Regions from separate parts of the Desulfitobacterium sp. PCE1 genome, predicted to be linked through region 1. Evidence: riboswitches for the same ligand, from Rfam matches in the RefSeq annotation. Region 1 holds a riboswitch; each other region holds the start of a gene.
The links. A riboswitch is a leader RNA that binds a small molecule or an ion and turns the genes downstream of it on or off. The one in region 1 is predicted to bind cyclic di-AMP.
Positions count from the first base shown of each region.

Region 2: linked by a shared signal. The riboswitch ahead of eam (glutamate 2,3-aminomutase) and the one ahead of DESPCE1_RS0110300 (NlpC/P60 family protein) in region 1 are both predicted to bind cyclic di-AMP.
Region 3: linked by a shared signal. The riboswitch ahead of DESPCE1_RS0112485 (C40 family peptidase) and the one ahead of DESPCE1_RS0110300 (NlpC/P60 family protein) in region 1 are both predicted to bind cyclic di-AMP.
Region 4: linked by a shared signal. The riboswitch ahead of ehuB (ectoine/hydroxyectoine ABC transporter substrate-binding protein EhuB) and the one ahead of DESPCE1_RS0110300 (NlpC/P60 family protein) in region 1 are both predicted to bind cyclic di-AMP.

Region 1 is NZ_KB913023.1:2,074,614-2,078,499, forward strand. Features, by position in the region: gene DESPCE1_RS0110290 (APC family permease) at 1-64, shown strand, start outside; gene DESPCE1_RS0110300 (NlpC/P60 family protein) at 307-1,737, opposite strand; cyclic di-AMP (ydaO/yuaA leader) riboswitch at 1,740-1,875, opposite strand; gene DESPCE1_RS0110305 (nuclease-related domain-containing protein) at 2,067-3,023, shown strand; gene DESPCE1_RS0110310 (secondary thiamine-phosphate synthase enzyme YjbQ) at 2,974-3,372, shown strand; gene DESPCE1_RS0110315 (DMT family transporter) at 3,433-3,886, shown strand, end outside.
Region 2 is NZ_KB913023.1:1,186,472-1,190,357, forward strand. Features, by position in the region: gene DESPCE1_RS0105850 (hypothetical protein) at 34-225, opposite strand; gene eam (glutamate 2,3-aminomutase) at 295-1,536, opposite strand; cyclic di-AMP (ydaO/yuaA leader) riboswitch at 1,645-1,771, opposite strand; gene DESPCE1_RS0105860 (TrkA C-terminal domain-containing protein) at 1,947-2,552, shown strand; gene DESPCE1_RS0105865 (histidine kinase) at 2,620-3,886, shown strand, end outside.
Region 3 is NZ_KB913023.1:2,505,683-2,509,568, forward strand. Features, by position in the region: gene uvrC (excinuclease ABC subunit UvrC) at 1-993, shown strand, start outside; gene DESPCE1_RS23330 (hypothetical protein) at 983-1,138, shown strand; gene DESPCE1_RS0112485 (C40 family peptidase) at 1,274-2,065, opposite strand; cyclic di-AMP (ydaO/yuaA leader) riboswitch at 2,069-2,205, opposite strand; gene DESPCE1_RS0112490 (hypothetical protein) at 3,158-3,400, opposite strand; gene DESPCE1_RS0112495 (HD domain-containing protein) at 3,449-3,886, opposite strand, start outside.
Region 4 is NZ_KB913023.1:598,522-602,407, forward strand. Features, by position in the region: gene sdhA (succinate dehydrogenase flavoprotein subunit) at 1-857, shown strand, start outside; gene sdhB (succinate dehydrogenase iron-sulfur subunit) at 869-1,621, shown strand; cyclic di-AMP (ydaO/yuaA leader) riboswitch at 1,734-1,880, shown strand; gene ehuB (ectoine/hydroxyectoine ABC transporter substrate-binding protein EhuB) at 1,997-2,881, shown strand; gene ehuC (ectoine/hydroxyectoine ABC transporter permease subunit EhuC) at 2,888-3,538, shown strand; gene ehuD (ectoine/hydroxyectoine ABC transporter permease subunit EhuD) at 3,540-3,886, shown strand, end outside.

The DNA of each region.
Region 1 (3,886 bases):
GATCCTCTTTGCAGTGATTATGGCAGTAGGTGGGTTGTTCTATTCTACTAAAAAGGCTCATTAGAACCACTCTCTTGCAGAGAAAAAACACCTTCCCTATGTAAAATAGGAAGGTGTTTTTTTCTCTCAAAATCGCAAACATTGCGATTGGGAATAAGACCGGCACGAAGCAAAGCTACACCTTTCATCCTTTGCCGGTGCCGCCTGAGCAACACGGAAGTGTGATTAATTAAGCCAGGGGCTTGTCTTACATGACAGCCCCTGGTGATTAAAAAATTTAATGTATATACGGTTTTGTTATACAGTTTAGTATCGGCGTGCCCCAAGATAGCGGGGACCATAGAAGCTATCGCTTACTCCTGAAACCTTAACCCCACTGCCGGGATTGGAAGCATGAACAAACTTACCGTCACCGACGTAGATGCCTACATGAGATGCTCCGGCAGCATAGGTGCTGAAGAAGACTAAATCTCCCGCTTGTAGATTATCCTTACTCACGGCTGAACCTGAATTGAATTGATCGTAGGAAGTTCGCGGAAGGGAAATTCCGGAACCTGAATAGATGTACTTGGTAAAGCCGGAGCAGTCAAAACCACTGGTGGAAGTGCCTCCGAAAACATACTTGGTTCCTTGAAAACCGAGAGCGCGATCGACGATAGAAGAACCATCGGCGCTACCCCGCGAGGCGGTATAGGCTACATTGACGGTTTGTTTGTTAGGCCCTTTAGAGACTACTTCATCAACGGGTTTCTCAACAATCTTCTCATCAAGAACTTTTTTGGCTACCTCTACACCATTTCTTTGCTCGTAAGAATAGGTAACGATTTTTGAACCATTGCTGCCTTTTGTAATAACTTTAGTTTGGCCTGGATTGAGTTTATAATCGGTTTTGGTGACCACATCATAGGGAATGATTTCCTGACCGGAATATGTACCCTGGCTCACGACTGTCAGATAAGGTTCAACAGTAACAAGTTTAATCACTTCTCCCGGCTTGATCATGGTGTCTTCAGTTGCCCCGGGATTCCCGGCAAGAACTTCGGCGGTCAGCATATTGTTTTTGCGGGCAATCAACCACCAGGAGTCGTTTTCCTCTACAGTATACTCTTTTGTGGTGACCTGACCTTCGATGAGCTTTTCATAGGCTAACTCAAGGGAAGCCATTTGCTCGGGTTGGATAGAAACTTTTTCAATCTTTACTTCTTCTAAAAAGCTGACGGAAGTAATTTGGTTCTCATCGCTGGATTTGGAATAGTACTCTTCGTATTCTTTAAGCAATGTGTCTGCTTCTTCTTTACTGGGTAAATAGGCTATGGGTGTTTCATTAACATGAATTTTGTAGCCTTCCAGATAATAGCTCAAAGAGTTGGCTAAATTTTCTTCCTTGATCTCTGAGGCTTTATAGGCGGTATTTTTGATTCTGACATGTTCATAGTTGATCTGGTCCCGTGTCTTGGCAACGACACCATAGGGTTCCCCTTTTTCCTGGAGGAATGTATCCACAAGGGTTTGTCCGCTATGGGAATCTGCCACATAGCCCACTTGCTGGCCGTTGATCGTCACAGCAGCTGCGGTGGTCGTGGTTAGAAAATAGAATCCTAATCCACCGGTCAGGACAAGGGTTACAGTTAAAGAACCAAGAACACGAGGTGATTTCCAAGAAACGTTTTTTGCTATTCTTTGAACTTGATCGGATGCAGAGGCCTTGAATTGAGACAAGCTTTCCTTAAAATGCATGCTCAGACACCTTTCTTAGCCTACGGGGTTAGTTGACGGATTCGGGCGAAAGTGTAAGCCCTACGCACAGGTTGTGCGATTCACCCCAGAAATGTAGTCCCCCGTTCCAGGATACCCTAGATTAGGCTTTAATTATACAATGCACATATTTTATTCTGATTCGACATTAAGTTCTAAAGTTCCTTCATTAATACTTTATGAAATACGTGGAAATTCCATGACAAATCTTGGATGAAAGGGTTTAGCTGTTAGTTATTCATTCTGGAATATGGTAAAATAGTGGCATGCTCTAAGCCGATAGCAGAGGACTAATGACTAGGGGGATAGCCTTGTTCTTTTGGAAACGGGAAAAAGAAGTGAAAAAAATTACTCCTGAACTGAAAACTGCTCGGGAGACCTGGCAAGGGAAAAAGTATAAGACCAATTATTACTCTTATAACTCGGTAAGGAGAAGAGACTCCTTACGGAGCAAGAAGCAACGTAAACATGAGATCGGGGAATACAAGCTTGAAGTGGAGCTTACTCATTTGCCAAGATGCTTTCGTCGTCTGAGCAATCTCCTGTTAAAAACAAAGGGTGGCTTTCAGCAGATTGATCACCTTCTGATATCTCCTTATGGAATCTTTCTCTTGGAGGTCAATAATTTGTCGGGGCTGATTGTAGGGGAAGAAGAGGACCCCAAGTGGTATCAGTCGATTACCTGGAGGGTGAAACCTTTCCCTAATCCTATTCTGGGGAATCAGGTCCGGATTAAAGTGCTGCAAGAGTTGGCGGGGCTTGATGAAACAATCCCGGTCTTTTCTTATGTGACCTTTAACCGGCGTTGTAACCTGAAGGTTTTTTCAAGTGTGGTCTTTTATGATATTGATCTTCTGGCCTCAATCATTAAACTGACCCAGAATCAGCCTGTCGTACTCAGTGATGAGGAAATTCTGCAGATTATAGAGAGGATTGAAAGAATCAATGTGACGGAGCTGGGGATTCGCAATGAGTATGCTGCACGCCAGCGTAGAGAAAGAATGCAGCATAGACCGAAGTATGGGGATATTCGTTGCAGTATTTGCCAAAAGGCTGTAAACGAACGAATGGCCCGATATTGTCTGAATCGTCCTGAGAAATTTGCTTGGAAAATCTATTGCGAAAAACACCAAAAGGAAATGACCAGGGTAGTAAGACGGGAATACACTCAACGTGAAGAATTTGAGGAGATCGGAAATGGTAAGGGGAGAGAAAGACATGATACATACGTTAAGACTGGAGACCCAAAAAAGGAATCAATGGATTGATATTACTTTTTTAATAGAAGGATTTTTGCAGAATTCCCAGATTAAGGATGGCGCAGCGATTATCTATTGTCCTCATACTACGGCGGGAATCACGATTAATGAGAATGCGGATCCCGATGTTTCCCGGGATATTCTGAGGCGCCTGGATGAGATCTGCCCTTGGGATATAGCCCAGGATAAGCACGGGGAAGGGAATTCGGCAGCCCATTTGAAAGCCAGCCTGATGGGAAGCTCTCAGACTGTCATAATCAAAGAGGGAAGATTGCTTTTAGGCCGTTGGCAAGGGGTTTATTTTTGTGAATTCGATGGACCTCGCTCCAGAGAGTGTTTTGTAAAGATATTGGCTTAAAAAATAATTGTAGGGCAAAGGCAAGTACCCATTTTGGAAGTAAGTACTTGAAAGGGAAACATGAGTGAACTTATAGTTGAAAAGCACGAAGAAAAGACTCAAAATATCAGGACAAAAGCCGTCAGAGGGACGATATTTACCCTTATTGGCGGGATCAGTTGGGGATTTTCCGGTGCCTGCGGACAATACCTTTTTTCCGTGAAGGGGATCGACCCTCATTGGGTTACAGTGGTACGGATGTTTATAGCGGGGCTGATTTTATTTTCTTTGGTTTTATTTAAACATAGAAAGCAAATGATAGGTTTGTTCAGCAATACAAAGGATCGCTGGACACTTATCGCCTTTAGCTTATTTGGGCTTATCTCTTGTCAATACACCTATTTATTGGCCATATCGTATACCAATGCGGGAACAGCGACTGTGCTGCAGTATTTAGGGCCGTTATTAATTATGATTTTCGTTTGCGGAATAGATAAGCGCTTACCGACGAAGACAGAAGGCATTGCTATTGTTT
Region 2 (3,886 bases), 890 kb from region 1:
TTAGGGAGAAACTTTTGACTTTGGATGAGTGTATTAACCTTTCTCGAATGATCTGGAATGACTCGCTACGCATTGATAGTACCGGTTCAGATTGGACGCATTTTTATTCTGTTGAGGAGGAGTTTTAAGGGTAGGAGCTAAGGAGAGATAGCGTTTAAGGCTGTTGGTGTGAGTCTGGAGGATGGCCTGATAGACTGGGTCAGAGGTTAGTTTTTGTGATTTCATACCGATTCCTCCCTATATAATTTATTGGGGTTTATCATTCACTCAGAGTGAAACGACCTCATAAGATAGTTAATGATTAGGATAATGCACAACCTTACCTTCCCAGGTTCTTATTACCGCTTCATCATCGTTAAGGGAAATAAGGTACTGTGGTAGGATGGGGGTTTTGCCACCGCCTCCCGGGGCATTAATAATATAAGTTGGAATGGCCAAACCGGAGGTGTAGCCGCGTAAGTTTTCCATTATCTTTAACCCGTCTTGAATACGGGGAATAAAGTGGCTCGTGCCCTTAACATTTTTGGCATGGAAGATGTAGTAGGGACGAACGCGAATTTTCAGTAGCTCTTGGTTAAGGCGCTTCATAATCTCCGGTCGGTCATTGATTCCTTTGAGAAGAACTGCTTGGTTACCCAAGATAACTCCCGCTTTAATCAAGCGATCGGCAGCTTTCTTGGTCTCCTCGGTCACCTCTTTGGGATGATTGAATTGAGTATTGATATAAAGGGGTGGGTATTTTTCAAGAACAGCACAGAGCTCATCAGTAATGCGCATGGGCAGAGTGACAGGGACCCGGGTGCCAATGCGTTTGATTTCCACATGTTTAATTTCGTGCAATTCTCCTAATAGCCAATCCAGCATTTGATCACTGAGGAGGAGTGCATCGCCACCGGTGACCAGCACGTCCCGGATCTCTGGATTGGAGCGTACATAATCTAAAGCCGCCTCCAGATTAGCACGGGTTTCATGGAGGTCAATTTCCCCGATATTCCGCCGGCGTTGGCAGTGCCTGCAATACATAGCACACAGATTGGTTACATTAATTATGAGACGATCTGGGTAACGACGAGTGATACTCGGAGCAGGGGATGTATACTCTTCTCCCATAGGATCGACTTCCCCGGAATCATCGAGGATCTCTTCCATAGAGGGGAGACTTTGTAGACGGATGGGATCCCGAGGATCATCTTTATCGATAAGGCTTAAATAATAGGGTGAAACTGCCCAGCGATAGATTTTACCCACCTCGTCGATTTCATGTCTTTGCTTCGGGGTCAGGGGAAGCAGGGTACTCAAGTTCTCAGCATCCTGAATACGGTTCTTAAGCTGCCACTTCCAATCCTGCCAATGCTCCAGGCCGGCATCTAACTGATCCAGTATAAAGTCTCGGTTTTCATTATATTCTTCGCTTAAAGCGAGACCGCAGGGAATCGTTTCCTTGCACTTGTTGTAAGATTGAGCCTTTTGTTTTAATTCCAAAGCCCTTGCTTGTGAAGCCTGTCTTGGGTTAGGGGGGAGAAATTCTACTGCCATAATGATTGCCCTCCTCTATTTGCGAATATAAAAGAATAAGTCCTTAGAACAAAAAAAAACCGTCACGGTTCCCAAGAAAAGCTTACTACATAAGCAGGTGTTTACGCCCATATGTGTCTCAATGCTTACGAGGTTAGCTGACGGGTTCGAGCTGAAACATGCTCTACGTTTGAAACGATTCACCCCTAAATTGGTTCCCCCGTTTTCCTCTTGGGAAATTAAGCCCATATAAAGTTGCATAACTAACAACTTAATAGTATCATGTGGGTTGGTAGTAGTCAATTGTATTTTTTGTACACAATTTTTCCACCATATGTTTATGTTATCTAGAGTTAATTTGTAAGGAATTATAGTTTATTATTTCATGTAGTTAAAAAAATTATTATAAATAGATCAAGGAGAGGAACCCGATGGAATATAATGCACGTTATCAAGAAATTGCGATAGATATTGCTCATTCTATCGTTATGGGAGAGTACCGCGAAGGGGAAAAAATACATGGACGCTCGACTTTAGCGGGTCGTTATAATGTATCTCCGGAGACCATCCGGCGCTCTATTGCTATCCTCCAAACCATGGGTGTAGTCATGGTAAGTCAAGGGGTAGGGATTACGGTGATCTCCAAAAGCATGGCGGAAAAGTTTATGAGAGGTTTTGATCAGAAAGCAGAGATTCAGGTCTATTTTGATGAGTTGAAGAAATTAATGGAGCAGAGGCGTGAGATTGATCAAAAAATTGACGCACATCTCACAAAAATTGTAAACTATACGGATCGCTTGGCAAGCCGCTGGATGGATGTAGCCGAAATTGAAATCGCCAAAGGTTCCGGTGCCAAAGGGAAAACCTTAAGCGATTTAAAATTGAGGGAAAAAACCGGTTTGACGGTCGTGGCTGTAGTTAGAGAGGGTATTGAACAATTTTCTCCAGGGGCTGAGTTTGTTCTGGACGATGGAGATATCCTGCTGGTGGTAGGATCTGAACAAGGTAAAGAAAAACTTCAGGAAATCCTTCGCTAGAATACAGGAAGTGACCGTCCATCTGTCGAAACACTCTATGAATTCTAGAGGACATGAGGGATGATAGATGATCTTTCAAAGCTTAGTTATACTTGGCGTGGAATTAATGCTGGTCTTAGTAACAAGCCAGATGAAGCTGTTAATTCCATTTTTAATAGGCAACACACTTTTTCTTTTGTATCATCTAAATCTTGAATATAAAAAAGCTGCGCGGCAAGCTACAGAGCGGAATGCGGAACTCAGCTTCAAAATAGCTAACCAGACTCTTCCTTATTTACGCCGAGGGCTTAATGAGCAAAATGCAGAATACATCGCCAAAATCATTCAAGAGATCGGGCAGGTCGCAGCTGTTTCGATCACGGACCGTGAAAAGCAACTAGCCTATTTAGGTGTGGGATGTGATCAGCATCATCCGGGAGATAAAATTCTTACCCGGGCGACACGAGATGTGATCCAATCCGGAGTTTATAAGATAGTACGAACTCAAAAAGAACTGAACTGCCCTAGACAGAACATCTGTGATTGTCCACTAGCGGCGGCTGTCATCGTACCTCTGAAGTGTCAGGGTGAAGTGGTGGGAACCATGAAACTGTATGAGACAAAGGATGGACAGCTTTCATCGGATCTTATTCGCTTAGCTATTGGGATGGCAGAGCTTCTGGGGATTCAAATCGAACTAGCAGAGCTTGACCACCAAGCAAAACTGGCTGCGGAAGCACAGTTGAATGCATTGCAGGCCCAAATCAATCCCCATTTCTTTTTCAACGTACTCAATACCATAATTGCCACCAGCCGTACCAGCCCTAATCGTTCGCGACGGTTGTTGATTCATCTTGCGGAATTTTTCCGTAAGGCCCTCAAATCCCACGGCAGCTTGATCACTCTGCGGGAGGAAATGAGTTTTGTAAAAACCTATTTAATTCTCGAGAAAGCTCGCTTTGGGCGTAAGCTCCATTTTAAAGGAGAGATTCCCGAAGAGCTCATGAATGCATTGGTCCCACGCTTAAGCATTCAACCCCTTGTGGAAAACGCTGTCAAACATGGGATTACGGAGAAAATCGGCAATGGAGTCGTTTCCGTGAAAGTGGAGCAAATAGGTCAGGAACTTTATATTATTGTGGCAGATGATGGAGTGGGAATACAGCCGGAACGTTTGCAAGAAGTGCTAAAGCCCGGTGTCGGCTCAGGTAATGGAGTGGGTATGGCTAATGTCCATGAACGTTTAATTGGACATTACGGTGAAGAATATGGCTTACAAATTCGGAGTCAACCTAATATAGGGACGACGGTGACCATGCATTTGCCCTTAACGACTATAGAAGATGGAGGTCTGC
Region 3 (3,886 bases), 430 kb from region 1:
TATTTGCGCCAGGGAAAACTTCTGTCTCGTGACAATTTCATTTTCCCTTATTACGAAGAACCGGAAGAAGCTTTTGTCTCCTTTCTGGCTCAGTTCTACACAGAAAGTTCTGCTCTCCCTCAAGAAATTCTCCTCCCTCCTCTGGATATTAGTGTATTAGCAAAGCTTTTTCCGATGATCGTGCCGCAAAAAGGACAAAAGCGAGATCTGGTGCAAATGGCTATGGAAAATGCTCAAACCACCTTACATGAGCAGATTTCCATCGAAATACGAAACTTGACCGAATGCACACAAGCTTTGGAGGAAATCGGCAATGCCTTAGGCATTCCTTCCCTCCGCACCATCGAGTCCTTTGATATTTCCAATATCGCCGGCACCCATAGTGTGGCCGGAATGATTCAGTTTCTTGATGGCAAACCCAACCGCAGTCAATATCGCAAATTTAAGATTCAACCCATGCCCAATATAGATGATACCGCATCCATGCACCAAGTGATTGAGCGCCGCTATGCCCGTCTTCAGCAGGAGTGCCTTCCTCTTCCTGATCTTATCCTGGTGGATGGGGGCAAGGGACAGATTAATGCAGCCCTGGATGCTCTCCGCAACTTAAAGGCCGCGATTCCTGTTGCCGGCATGGTCAAAAACGACAAGCATCAAACTTCGGCTTTAATCGACTCCGCTGGCCGAATCCATTCCTTGGATCGCCGTTCAGCCGGTTTTCGTTTGATGGAACGGATTCAAAATGAAGTCCATCGATTCGCTATTACTTTCCATCGGCAACAACGGGCTAAAAGCATGACCCTTTCCGAGTTGGATGGAATACCGGGTGTCGGTCCCAAGAGAAGGCAACAGCTCTTGAGATATTTTAAATCCATGGATACTATCCGCCTAGCCACTGTGGAGGAACTTCAAAAATCCGGTCTTCCTTCCCCGGCAGCTCTCGCGGTATATGAACATTTCAACCCTCATAAGGAGGAAAACCATGATTCTTAATTACCGTGTCGAACTATGCCGTCAATGCTATTATAAGCGGACGAAACAATGCGGAAAGACCGACCTCTATATCCATAATCGGACACCGGCGGAACCGGGAGGGGAATGCAAGAGTTATAGACTGGTGCCTTGGCTACCTTATTAAAGCTAAATTACCAATCGGTTGGTAATTTAGTTCAGATCCGAAAAGATGGTCCTTAGAGTAAAAAGAAGTATCGCAAACTACTTTAAAGAAAGCAGTTATGCGATACTTCTTTTGTCCCTATAACAAGACCATGAATTAAAAAACTCTCCTGGCTCCAAGGTAACGACCGGCGTAATAACTATCCGATAAGCCTGTGGTCTTAATGCCGGTGCTGGAGGCATGGATAAAGCTTCCACCACCTATGTAGATTCCCACATGAGATGCCCCGCTATCATAGGTAGAGAAGAATACCAAATCCCCAATCTGAAGCTCATCTTTCTTGACGGCTGTTCCAATTTCATATTGTGAATATGAGGTTCGTGGCAAGTCGATCTCCGACCCCTCAAAGACGTATTGGGTAAAGCCGGAACAATCAAAACCATTTGGAGTAGTTCCTCCAAACACATAGGGGATACCGATAAGTCTTTGGGCATTGCTGACAATCTCCTCAGCTTTGGAACTGCCGCCACGAGAGATTTCCTGGGAGGGAGCCGCTGCGGCCTGTTTCGAGACCTGATCTCTTAAGGCCGTTATCGTCATTTCCTCAGGTGTCGTGACGGTATCTTCACTCTCCGCCTTTGAAAATTGCAGTGATTCCTTTTGGTTATCTGTATCGGCTACTATAGGCTCTGAAGAAAAAGCTAAGGTCGCTGCTAGCCTAGGCTGCAGGATCATATCCTCTTTCTCTACTTGGATGATATCGGATAGTAATGTACTGGAGACCATTTGTGCCTTAAACGATGAAGCATTCCTTAAGAGAATAGATTCTGAACCTGTAACAAGCTCAGCAGCATTTCCCGGCACATAGGTTCCCGGGAGGCTGCTAACCAATAAGGTGCCGGACAACACCACACTGGCAATCCACCCCCTCTTAGAGGAAGAGTCCATGAATTTTCCACCTTTCGTCGCTTACGAGGTTAGTTGACGGATTCGGGCAACAAGGTGTAAGCCCTACGCATGACTGCGATTCACCCCAAAAGATAGTCCCCCGCTCTAAACATATGGTTTAGATTCAGCCCACATTTCTTATGTAGTATTCGCCGAAAATTTCCTTATTCCTCCACGTAAATAATGGCAAAAGCCTATAATCTTGGAAACTGATGTTATTTATATCTATTCAACAGCTTTTTTTCTGTGCACATGAAGTATACTATACAAAAAACACCTCTCTTACGAGAGGTGTTGCCCTTTGAGCCTTAGGACACCAACGAATAAATATTGCGCCATAGGTCAAGTAGGTTTTCCCACTGAGCTCCTTCAGTTTCCTGTTAGGCGGTTTCCCTTTTCCCTCAGTCTAGAATGTTGCCAGCTCCAGCACTTGATCGCCACTAAGAACGCACTTTAATCCTCGTTAGTTTTCGCTCTAGAAGTTTTCCTTAACGCTCCGTGACAGTCTAGCCTCTTTTGCAGAAAAGAATTTCAGGCAACTTAAGTCCATCGGCCAATAGACAGAAGTTCCTTCAGCCCTCCCAACTTCTCCACCTCAAGGCAGGCTACACTGCACTAAGTTCCTTCCTAATGCAGGTTCATACCCTAAGCCATAACCAGAAAACAGCCACGAACTTAGGCCTCCACGGAAGAGGGTATCGCCCGCATGCCATTGCAGATCCCCCTCATCCTTAACTCCCAGCAGCAACCCTCGACTGGGCGTCGAAAGCCACCACCAGGAACTTCATCGGTATGCCCTTAGCGGATTCTTAGGCCCGCCTTCGACTGTCATTTTACGCACTAGAATTGCGCACCATAGCTCAAAGAAGATTACATCGATTATTGTACACCGAAATGAACAATTTTTAAAACAACCTTTGCCTATTCATATTCACGATTCTCTTTGATAATGAATGAAAAGAAGGAGCAAACTCAAAAAAAGAGAGCTTTGCGCTCTCTTTTGCCTTATTAAAACAATTTAACAAAATCAAAATCATTTTATCGTTAAATTTTCAAATAAAATGATGTTTTAATATATTTTTCCTGCCGGATTTAAACCGATTTCGCTTGAGATCCAGGTTTTCCGTCAGAAAAAAACTTCCGCAGCAACACTTCGATACTGCCGGGCAAATCCTGTGCAGCTTGTTTAATCTGAACAGACCGCCATTCAATTTCCTCTAATAAGAGTTGGGTTCGTGGCGAGGAAATATAGGCTTGGGGCTGTTCCGGAGTAAATAAGCCTTTAGCAACCAAAAGGACAATGAGAATGACTAAAATACGTTTCAACCAACGCAATGGATATACCGTCCTTTCCCAAGAAGATATATCCATAGTTTAACCAGCTTAGTCCTTTTTAAGTCTCATTTTTTCTAATTCGGACCAAAAATTCTCGGAATACAAAAAGAGGGGCTCGAAAAGTACCCGGGCTGTCTCGGTATAGAGATGCTTATGATAGTGACTAATTCTTTCACGGTAAAAGGATTCACAGGAATCCGGCCCAAAAAAGGGTTTTCCTTCTTTTCCTGCCCACGCAAAAAGCCTTGCTATACCTATAGGGCCTACAAAGTCCAATTTATCGGCATCATAAAGAATCTTCGCTTCCAAAGTTTCCGGTTCATAACCTTCCCGTGAGTGGGAAAGAACGGCTGTTTTAACGGCTTCGATAATGTTTTCAGGGTAACCGCATTTTTGAAGTATTCCACCTGCCAAAGCCGATCCGCTTTCAGCATGAGTTCTCGATAAAGTTCCGGAGCGGCCGATATCATGAAGAATAGCTGCCAG
Region 4 (3,886 bases), 1.5 Mb from region 1:
TTGATTTGGGGCTGGGGGTTAACGGTGAAAACATGGTCTATTTGGATCTCTCCCATAAGGATCCCCATGAACTCCAGGTCAAGCTGGGGGGAATTCTTGAGATCTATGAGAAATTTGTCGGGGATGACCCCAAAAAGGTTCCCATGCGGATTTTCCCGGCGGTTCACTATTCCATGGGCGGAATGTGGGTGGATTATGAGCAAATGACCAATATCCCAGGATTGTTTGCCGCCGGGGAGTGTGAATATCAATACCATGGGGCCAACCGCTTAGGGGCCAATTCCCTGCTCTCGGCCATTTATGGCGGGATGATCGCCGGTCCCAGGTCCCTGGAGTACATTAAGAAAAACAACTTGAAGACCCCCAGTGGGGAAGAGGAAGCCTTTGCCCGTGAACGAAAAGTCCAGGAGGAGCTCTGGAGCAGGATTCTCAATATGAAGGGTGAGGAAAATCCCTACCACATTTATAAAGAACTGGGTGATATTATGACTCAAAATGTCACCGTTATCCGCTATAATAACAAACTGACTGAGACGGATCAAAAGATCCAGGAGCTTATAGAGCGTTGGCAGAGGATCAAACTCATTGATGATGTCCATTGGAGCAATCAGACAGCCCTCTTTATCCGGCAGCTTTGGAATATGCTGGAGCTGGCCCGTGTCATTACCCTGGGGGCCCTTAATCGCAATGAAAGCCGAGGAGCCCATTATAAGCCCGACTATCCGGAGCGGGATGATGCGAATTGGCTGAAGACCACCATTGCCACCTACACACCTGAGGGTCCGCGGTTCAGTTATGAACCTGTGGATGTATCACTCATCACGCCGAGACAGCGGCGTTATGATGTAGAGAAATAGGAGGGATATTCATGTCAGGGCAAAAGATTGTTCGTTTAAAAGTCCGTCGCCAAAATGCTCCGGATCAACCTGCCTTCTGGGAAGAGTTTGCAGTAGTTTATAGTCCCAAAATGAATATCATTTCCTGCTTGATGGAAATTCAAAAGAACCCCGTCAATGCCCAGGGAAAAGCGACCAATCCCGTGGTTTGGGAATGCAACTGTCTTGAAGAAGTCTGCGGTGCCTGTACCATGAATATTAACGGCCAAGCCAGGCAGGCCTGCTCAGCCTTGGTGGATCATTTGGAGCAGCCCATTGTCCTGGAGCCACTCCGGAAATTCCCCATCCTCCGGGATCTTATGGTGGATAGAACCATGATGTTTGTGAATTTAAAGAGGGTCCATGCCTGGATTGATATCGACGGGACCTATGATCTGGGTCCCGGACCCCGTATGGCTGAAGTAGATAGACTATGGGCGTACGAGCTTTCCAAATGCATGACCTGTGGATGCTGCATGGAATCCTGCCCTCAGGTTAATTCCCGTTCCCGATTTATTGGTCCGGCCGCCGTTTCCCAGGCTCGCCTTTTCAATACTCATCCCTCAGGAGCTATGCATAAGCATATTCGTCTATCCGCTCTCATGGGTGATGGAGGGATCACCGACTGCGGCAACGCCCAAAACTGTGTACGGGCCTGTCCCAAGGAGATTCCCTTGACCACCAGTCTTGCCGATATAAATAGAGAGGTCAATAAATTCGCTTTGAAGAGATGGCTGAATAGCTGAAGAAAATGGAAAACAAGCAAATTTTTTATTGCAATCTGCCAATTCAGGTGTTAACATTGAGTTGTAACAACTTATAATAAAATAAAAAGTTGTCAGATTGCGAACTGAATGTTTGTAGTCAAGGCTGAATTTCCCAAAAAGGAAAACGGGGGAACCATAATGGGGGTGAATCACTTTTTAGGAGTTAAACTTCTTGAAGTGACGGAAAGGTATCATTCCGAACCCGGCAGCTAACCTCGTAAGCGTGTGAACCGTTTTAGTGTTTTTTATGCTAAATCAATAGCCAATGTTATGCGCTGCTTCTTCTTGGGCCTGTTCAGGCCCTTTTTCTATGCCTTTTTGCGGATTTCAGCCGGTAAAAAAGGAGGAAGTTGAATGAAAAAGTTACCACTGCTCAAGACTCTGCTGGTGGGGATGCTGGCCTTTAGTGTCTTTGCCTTGGGAGGGTGTGGCTCCACCAAGACAAACGATGGCGGGATGAGTACCCTGGAGAAGGCTAAGGAGAAAGGGGCCGTCACCGTTGGCTTTGCTAATGAAAAACCTTACGCCTACAAAACTGCCGACGGAAAACTCACCGGTGAAGCGGTTGAAATCGCCCGGGCCATCTTAAAAGAGCTGGGGATTAATGAAATGCAGGGGGAGCTTACGGAATTTGCTTCTTTGATTCCCGGTCTCCAGGCCAAACGTTTCGACATGGTTACCGCCGGAATGTTTATTACTCCTGAACGGGCTGAACAGGTGTCCTTTGCCAATCCCGAATACAGTATTGGGGAAGCCATCGCCGTCAAAAAGGGAAATCCTCTCAACTTACATAGCTATGAAGATATCGCCAAGCATGGAACAGCTAAAGTCGCTTTACCTGGAGGGGCCATTGAGTATGATTACCTGGTGGCCAGTGGTGTCCCCAAGGATAGAATTGTGACTGTTCCGGATATGCCGGCTGCTTTGGCGGCATTGCAAGCCGGGCGGGCAGATGTGATTACCGCCACCGGCCCCTCCGTTCAGGCTACCTTGGATACAGCCGCTGATCCCAATCTGGAGCGGGTTATGGACTTCACTCAGCCGGTTATCAATGGTAAAAATGTCAAGGGTTATGGAGCAACCGCATTCCGTCATGAAGACAGTGATTTTCGGAAGGCTTTCAATGCCGAATTGCAAAAGCTGAAAGAATCCGGTGAACTGCAGAAGATCCTTGAATCCTTTGGCTTTACAGAGCAAGAGCTTCCAGGGGACGCGACTGTAGAAGACATTATTAAGTAGGAAGTGATGACCTTGGCCATCTTAGACCTCTTACCGGCACTGTTAAAAGGGCTGGAAATAACCCTCACCATCACTCTTTTGGCAACGCTCCTTGCTTTTGTACTGGCTTTCCTGGCAGGGTTCGGCCGATTGTCCAACTATCCGCTGATCCGATTTCTGACGGCGGTCTATGTAGAAGCCTTCCGGGGCACTTCTCTCCTTGTTCAGCTTTTCTGGATCTACTTTGCTTTACCTATTTTAGGTATCAGCTTGCCTCCCTTGGCGGCCGGTGTCCTGACCTTAGGGTTAAACTGTGGGGCCTATGGTTCCGAAGTGGTGCGCAGTGCTATTTTGGCGGTTCCCAAAGGGCAGACGGAGGCAGGAATCGCCTTAAACTTTAGTCCCTGGCAACGCCTGCGGTGCGTTATCCTGCCTCAGGCTTTTGTCATGATGCTGCCGGGGTTTGGCAATCTGCAGATTGAGCTGCTGAAAAGTACTTCCCTGGTCTCCTTAATTACCTTAGCCGACTTGACCTATCAGGCATCCGTGCTCAATGCTTCCACCATGGAGACGACTTTAATTTACAGCTTGCTGCTTGTAATCTACTTCCTGATTGCCTGGCCTTTGACACGGGGGATTCGCTGGATAGAAACCAGGCTGACCGTAGGGAGGTATTAAAATGTGGAATTGGGATTTTGCCCTCAAAATTTTCCCGGAGATATTTGCGGCACTCAAGATTACCGTGATCGCCACCTTTGCCGGATTTTTTCTAGCCTTGTTTTTAGGGATGTTTCTCACCATTGGCGGGCGATCTTCCTTGAAACCCGTTGCTTACGGCTCAAAAGGTTTTGTCGAGTTTATCCGCAGCACCCCTTTGTTGGTTCAACTCTATTTTATTTTCTATGTGCTGCCCCAAGCCGGGCTGTCCCTGAGTCCCCTCACTGCCGGGATCATTGGCTTAGGGATTCACTACAGCACCTATCTTTCCGAAGTCTACCGCTCGGGAATTGAAGCGGTACCTCAGGG